Regions from separate parts of the Sulfuriflexus mobilis genome, predicted to be linked through region 1. Evidence: riboswitches for the same ligand, from Rfam matches in the RefSeq annotation. Region 1 holds a riboswitch; the other holds the start of a gene.
The links. A riboswitch is a leader RNA that binds a small molecule or an ion and turns the genes downstream of it on or off. The one in region 1 is predicted to bind cobalamin.
Positions count from the first base shown of each region.

Region 2: another riboswitch for cobalamin. It lies ahead of EL386_RS09370 (TonB-dependent receptor family protein); the one in region 1 lies ahead of btuB (TonB-dependent vitamin B12 receptor).

Region 1 covers NZ_AP018725.1:763,559-766,979, forward strand. The annotation lists gene EL386_RS03940 (efflux RND transporter permease subunit) at 1-676, shown strand, start outside; cobalamin riboswitch at 853-1,077, shown strand; gene btuB (TonB-dependent vitamin B12 receptor) at 1,202-3,022, shown strand; gene EL386_RS03950 (hypothetical protein) at 3,043-3,421, shown strand, end outside.
Region 2 covers NZ_AP018725.1:1,900,335-1,903,755, reverse strand. The annotation lists gene EL386_RS09375 (energy transducer TonB) at 1-284, opposite strand, end outside; gene EL386_RS09370 (TonB-dependent receptor family protein) at 313-2,265, opposite strand; cobalamin riboswitch at 2,383-2,602, opposite strand; gene EL386_RS09365 (ABC transporter ATP-binding protein) at 2,713-3,421, opposite strand, start outside.

The DNA of each region.
Region 1 (3,421 bases):
CACCATCACCATTTCTGGCGATATCGATAGCGAAATCACCAATACCAATGTTGTGATCAACGACAGCAAAAAACGTTTCCTGCCCCAATTACAAAAAGCTTATCCCGGCCTGCTATTCAGTCTGGAGGGCGAAGTAAAAAATGCCAGCGAAACCAACACCTCGGTATTGAGTGGCTTTATTGCCGGTATCGCCGGCGTGTTTCTGCTGTTGAGCCTGACGTTCCGTAATTATCGGGAACCGCTGGTGGTATTGATCAATATCCCACTGGCCCTCATTGGCGTTATCTGGGGTCACCTGCTCATGGGGCTGGACCTCAGTCTGCCGAGCATGGTCGGTTTCGTGTCTCTGGCCGGTATTGTGGTAAACGATTCAATCCTGCTGGTGGAGTACGTAAAAATCCACAGTCGTGAAGGCATGGCGTTACATGATGCCGCGGGTCAGGCCGTGCGGGATCGTTTCCGCGCCATCTTCCTGACCTCAATCACGACCGTCGCCGGTATGTTCCCGTTACTCTTGGAAACCAGTCTGCAGGCCCAGGTATTGGTTCCACTGGTCGCCAGTGTCGTATTCGGTATGATTGCGTCTACCTTTCTTACTTTACTGGTACTCCCGGCCAGCTATACCATCATGGAAGACCTTGGGTTTGTGGAAGTCGCAGAAAACGAAAACGGATAACACGTAAACGTTACAGGCCTGCAATCATATTTTGCCTGTCTGCTAAGTAAAACAAATAGTTGAGCACACGGCAGTGCAAATTATTTATTTACCCAGGGTCATTGTGCATAGTGCGATGACGCTGTGTGTGCGTTTTTTTATCTCCTTTCTTGACTTGCCGGCAGAATCACAATACTGTCAGCAAAGTTGCTTCAGGTGTTCGATGGGTATCCACCCAGAGAATGAAACGGGAAGCCGGTGCGTACTGGTAATAATCAGCACAATCCCGGCACTGCCCCCGCAACGGTAAGCGAGTTTTGGCGGATCATACAGTCACTGCGTTTCGACGTGGGAAGGCGATCCGACCAGGTAGACATCTACCACTTGCGAGTCCGGAGACCGGCCTGAAGCCATTGGTTCGCATTGCGGAGGGCGATGTTGCGGCTGACAGGTCGTTTTGCCTGTTTCCGTCTGATTTTTTCCTCTGTAGATGCCTATATGTCACTGATTTGCGCGCGGGTGAGCGTGCCAGAGGAAATTTAAATAATGAAACGCTATTTGTCTGCAGCGGCATTACTGCTGCTGAGCCCCCACACTGTTTTTGCCACCGAACTCGATCCCCTTATTGTCACCGCGACGCGCACCGCGCAGACGGCGGACAAAACACTCGCCTCGGTAACCGTCATCAGCCGCGATGATATCGAGCGTCAGCAGGCGCAATCCGTACAGGACCTGCTACGCGGTATAGCCGGCATCAGTATCAGCAACAACGGTGGCGCCGGAAAGGCCACCTCGGTGTTCCTCCGCGGCACGGAATCCGATCATGTGCTGGTACTCATCGACGGTGTCAAGGTGGGTTCCGCGACCCTTGGCACAACGGCCTTTCAACATATCCCTGTTGAGTTAATCGAACGTATTGAGGTCGTGCGCGGTCCGCGTTCGAGCCTGTATGGTTCCGAGGCCATCGGCGGCGTGATCCAGATATTCACCCGCAAGGGTGGCGGTGCGCCCAAGCCCTTTTTCAGCATCGGCGCTGGCAGCGATAATACCTATAGCGCCTCGGCCGGGGTTTCCGGCAGTGGCCATCGTGGCTGGTTCAGCCTGAGTACGAGCGGTATCGACACCAGGGGGTTTAACGCCTGTAACGGTAAACCCTCACCGGGCGGTGCCGGTTGTTTTACCCGTGAACCTGACAAGGATGGTTACCGCAATCTGTCCGCTTCCCTGCGTGCCGGCTACCGCTTGGAGAACGGGCTCGAAGTTGATGGACATGTACTGCGCACCCGCGGCGACACCGATTTCGATGGCAGCTTCGTCAACGAATCGGAATCGGTTCAACAGGTCCTTGGCGGCACGCTCCGTTTCTCACCCGTGGACACCTGGCAGGTAAGTCTGGCCGCAGGCCGTAGCCGGGATAAATCCGATAACTTCAACGACGGCACCCTGCGAAGTCAGTTCAATACCCGGCGTGATAGCCTTTCCTGGCAGAACGATGTCTCGATCGCAGATGATCATTTACTCACCCTGGGACTCGACTACCAGAATGACCGGGTCGATGGTAGCACCGCTTATGCCGTTAGCTCCCGTAATGACAAGGGGCTGTTCGCTCAATACCAGGGCGCGTTCGCCGCACATGACCTGCAACTGTCCCTGCGCCAGGACGATAACGAACAGTTTGGTGAGCACACGACGGGTGGGGTCGGCCTGGGTTATGCGTTGGCTAAAAACCTGCGGCTGACCGCGGCCTACGGCACAGCCTTCAAGGCACCGAGCTTCAACGAGCTTTATTTTCCAGGTTTCGGCAATGCCACGCTTCGGCCCGAAGCGTCGCGCAGCGTCGAGCTTGGTCTCGGTGGTAAGGTCGGTTGGGGCCAGTGGTCGCTCAACGTCTATGAGACCCGCATCGACGACCTGATTGCCTACGATTCAAGTATTTTCGCGCCGGCAAACATCAACCAGGCCCGCATCCGCGGCCTTGAGGCAATACTCACCACGCAGCTCAAGGGGTGGGACGTCAATACGAATCTCAGTCTGCTCGATCCTGAGAACCGCTCAAGCGGTGCCAACGGCGGCAATGTCTTACCGCGACGCGCTGAAGAATCGTTACGCATCGATGCCGATCGCCAATTTGGCCAGTACTCATTGGGTGCGACGCTGCGCGCGGAAGGTAAACGTTATGAGGACCTTGCCAACAGCCGCAAGCTCGGCGGCTATGCCACGCTGGATCTGCGCACCGACTACATGCTTGACAGAGACTGGCAGTTACAGGCACGTCTCGAAAACCTGCTCGACAAGGACTATGAAACTGCTGCATTTTTCAATCAGCCGGATCGCGGTCTGTTCGTGACCCTGCGTTACCAACCTTAATTACCCTGGAGGAAGAAACTATGCTGACATTATCCCCTCGAAACCAGATCATCATCGGGCTTGTCCTGACCCTGCTCATGATCGGCACACGCGGTCATCACTTCGCAACCCTTGAGCACCTGCCCGGCGCCTCCTGGGCGGTGTTTTTCCTCGCCGGTGTTTATCTGCGCCCAGCCTGGGTCTTGCCGGGTCTGCTGGCGCTGACCTGGTTGCTGGATTTTGCGGCCTTCACCTGGGGTGGTGCCAGTGGCTTTTGTCTGACACCGGCATATATCTTCCTGTTGCCAGCCTATAGCGCGCTGTGGTTCAGTGGCCGCTGGTACACCAATCGACATCGTTTTGAGTGGCGCACCCTGATGCCGCTTGCACTAGCGATGCTGGCCGGTGCGGCAGTCTGTG
Region 2 (3,421 bases), 1.1 Mb from region 1:
ATGGGTTTCATTTGTGCTGTCTGGCGGACTGCTGGCGTGACCTTCCTGGCCACAGGCAGTGGTGGTTGTTCCGGCTTTGCCGGGGCAGGACTGGTTTGGATAGCCTTGCCGTCAGAGTTTTTATGCGCCGCGTCGTTCTGCTGCACGGCCTGTTTACTTTCCAGTACCAGTAGCGAGACGGTTATGGCCTGGCCGCCTGGCTGGGGAAGTTGCGTTCTTTCAATCGTCGGGCACAGGGCGATAATCATCCCATGTACTGTCAGTGACAGTATCAGAAAAATCATTATTCGCCCTGTGGCTGATCGAGTCATATCAATATGCGTATTGCATGGACAGGCTGATATTGCGTTCAGGTGCGGCATAGAAGGCAATATCGGTTGCGCCGAATGGTGGAATAGCCGGGTTATATGAGGTGGCTGCAAAGTCGCTGTATTTGCGGTCGGTCAGGTTGTTAACACGCAGTGCAGCAAGCCAGTTGTTACGTTGATAACCCAGTTTTATATTGAGTACAGTGTGACCATCAAGCTTGCCAAATGCGTTGGTGATGTCGCCGGCGGCAATCCGGTCACCAATGTATTGGACCTCGGCAAACACGTCCCAGTTTGAATCGATGTCATACGTGGCACTGACATGCGCGGTATTCCTGGCAACAAACGGGATGTCATTGCCTTTGAAGGCGCCCTTGTCGAATTCGGCATCGATGTAACTGTATTGTCCGGACAGGCGGAGCTTGTCCGTAGTCTGCCAGTTGGCCTCTAAAATCAGGCCATCACGAACCGTTGGGTCGAGGTTGATATTGGCAAAATTGACCGTGTCATAATCGATCTCATTGTCGAGCTTGAGACGAAACAGGGTGGCCCTGGCACTGTTGGCATGACGTTTCCATTCCGCTCCTGCTTCGTAGGAAGTGCCGGTCTGGGTCTCCAGTGCATTAACGCCGCCGAGTGTCTGGGTGTGCTCGTCAAGCTTGGCGAAGCGAAAGTTCCCGTCACGTCGGATGAAGGCGCGCCATTCCGGATTGACTTGCAGCGACAGGCCGGCTTCAAAGACGGTCTCGCTGTCATCAATTTCAACCCCATTAATGAATTTGAAGGAGTCAGCCAGGTCATTTTCTACGTTGGCTGCACGTGCGCCAACGATGGCCGTGAGTTTATTGCTGACAGGTATGACAACCTGTCCGTAAAAATTACGAACCTTCTGCTCGTTCGTGGTTGTACCGAAGGCGGTGAGCAAATAGTCGCTATTAATAAAGTCCAGTCCAATCGTAACAAGCGCTTCACCATTGTCGGTATCAAAGCTGCCTATTAGTCGTGGTGTCAGTTCCTCAACCTTACGTTCCTGAACGAAATTAAAACCACTCAAGCGACCGATCACATCAGTATCACGTTGGGTCAACTCTGCCTCAAGCTGCCAATTATTGCTCAGCACGTAGTTAAGTCCGATTCGCGCGCTATCGGTATCGGTGTCGGAAAAATCAGTAGGGAAGCGCGCGGCACGCCGGTCTAGTGCAAAGTCTGCGGCAAACAGGCCGCCAGGCAGCTGCAAGTCCTCATCGATGGTCTGATATTCAAGGAATACCTTGCCGGCGTCAAAGTCATAATCGAGTCGGCCAAGCAGGTTGGTGTAATCGACATCGTTCCTGTCACGGTAATTGTCGGCACTACGTTGAGAAGCACTTATCCGGTAACTCAGGCCATTATCCAGTTTGTTGCTGATCCCTGCAGTTATACTGTTGTTGTTATAACTTGCGGTAGTCAGTTTTACGTGAGCGTGTTCGGCTTCTGGGCTGCGGGTGATGATATTGATGACACCACCGACGGCCTGATCACCAAACAAGGTACCGGCACTGCCCTGAATAATTTCTATACGTTCAATGTCTTTAAGGTGGATGCTGCTGAACTCAGGGGCAGCAAGGTCAGGATTATTCAGGCGACGGCCATCTACAAGCAGCAGGGTATTGGAGCCGGCCGTTGCACCAAATCCGCGTATGCTGACGGTTATGCCTGATCCATCGCCGACCAGGTCACGGACCTGTACGCCACCCTGACCACGGAGAACGTCAGCCAGTGTTGAAGCACCACTGGCTTCAATATCCTGCCTGCTTATGACACTAATGCTTCCCGGTATGGTTGTATTTGTTTGTTCTGACCGTGTTGCACTGACCACAACGGTATCCAGTTGGGTGTTCGTACTGGCTGCGCTGGCAGAATTGGAAATGGCCGCCAGAATGAGACTGGCCAGCAGGGACTGATGAAACTTGGTCATACTTACTCCACGTAACAGGTATATGCTCGCCCGCACATACGCGTATTTAAGCATTGCAGGGGAGTAAGGGAAGGCAAACCAGATAGTAATGCCCGCTATAGTCGCCCGCCGCAACATGTCGCTAGATTGCATCGGGCCGGTCTCCGGGCTTACGAGTGGTTTTTCCAGGTTCATCGCCTTCCCATGCTGTGCACAGTGGCTGTATGACGGACCTTGACTCGATCACCGTTGCGGGGGCAGCGTCGGAATAGATAACACGTTTGGTGCATCGCACCGACTTCCCGTTTCACTCCATAGACAGATATGTCGTTGGAGCACCTAATGCAGGTGTGGCGATAGTAGGGGGAATGGCCAGGCTAGTCAATCGTGGAATTGAGATGTCAGGAAAAATCAATAACTTAGCACTGCCGGGGGCGTAATCAGTTCGGTAAGGCAGTTGGTTAAGGTCTATTCGGGTAACCACGCGGTTCGGCCGTTTGCCTCGAGCCGATGCATGGGGTGGCCATAGAGACGGGAGAGATTCTCTTCGCTGAGTACCTCATTCCTGGGGCCGGCCAGCACCTCGGTATGTTCAAACAGCATCAGTAAGTGGCTGCAATAACGGCTGGCAAGATTAATGTCGTGAAGACTCATGCAGAGACTGTGGCCATGCTTCTGAACATGTTGAATAAGGCGATCAAGCAGACGAATTTGCTGGTGGGGGTCGAGATGATTATGCGGTTCATCCAGCAACCAGAGTTGTGGTGACTGCACGATTAGGCAGGCAAGAGCGAGTCGCTGCTGCTCTCCCCCCGAAAGGGTAAGTACATTGCGTTGTGCCAAGGCCTTGAGGCCAACTATTTCCAGGGCTTGCATCGCCAGGTCCCTGTCAGACGCGGATTCAAATTGCCAGGCGTGCAGATGTGGGTGGCGGCCACTCAGGGCCGTTTCAATGACGGTGCCGGGAAATTCTTCGTGGTGGTCCTGAAACAGGACACCTAACTGCTGAGCAATCGTTCGTCGGCTCAAGGCGGTGAGTGGCTGATCATTGAGCAGGACAGTCCCGGCATTCGGCACGCGTAAACCGGCCAGTGTATGCAGCAGGGTCGTCTTGCCTGAGCCATTCATACCGAGAATGCCCCATACCTCGCCTGCCTGCATCTGCCAGTCAAGCTCG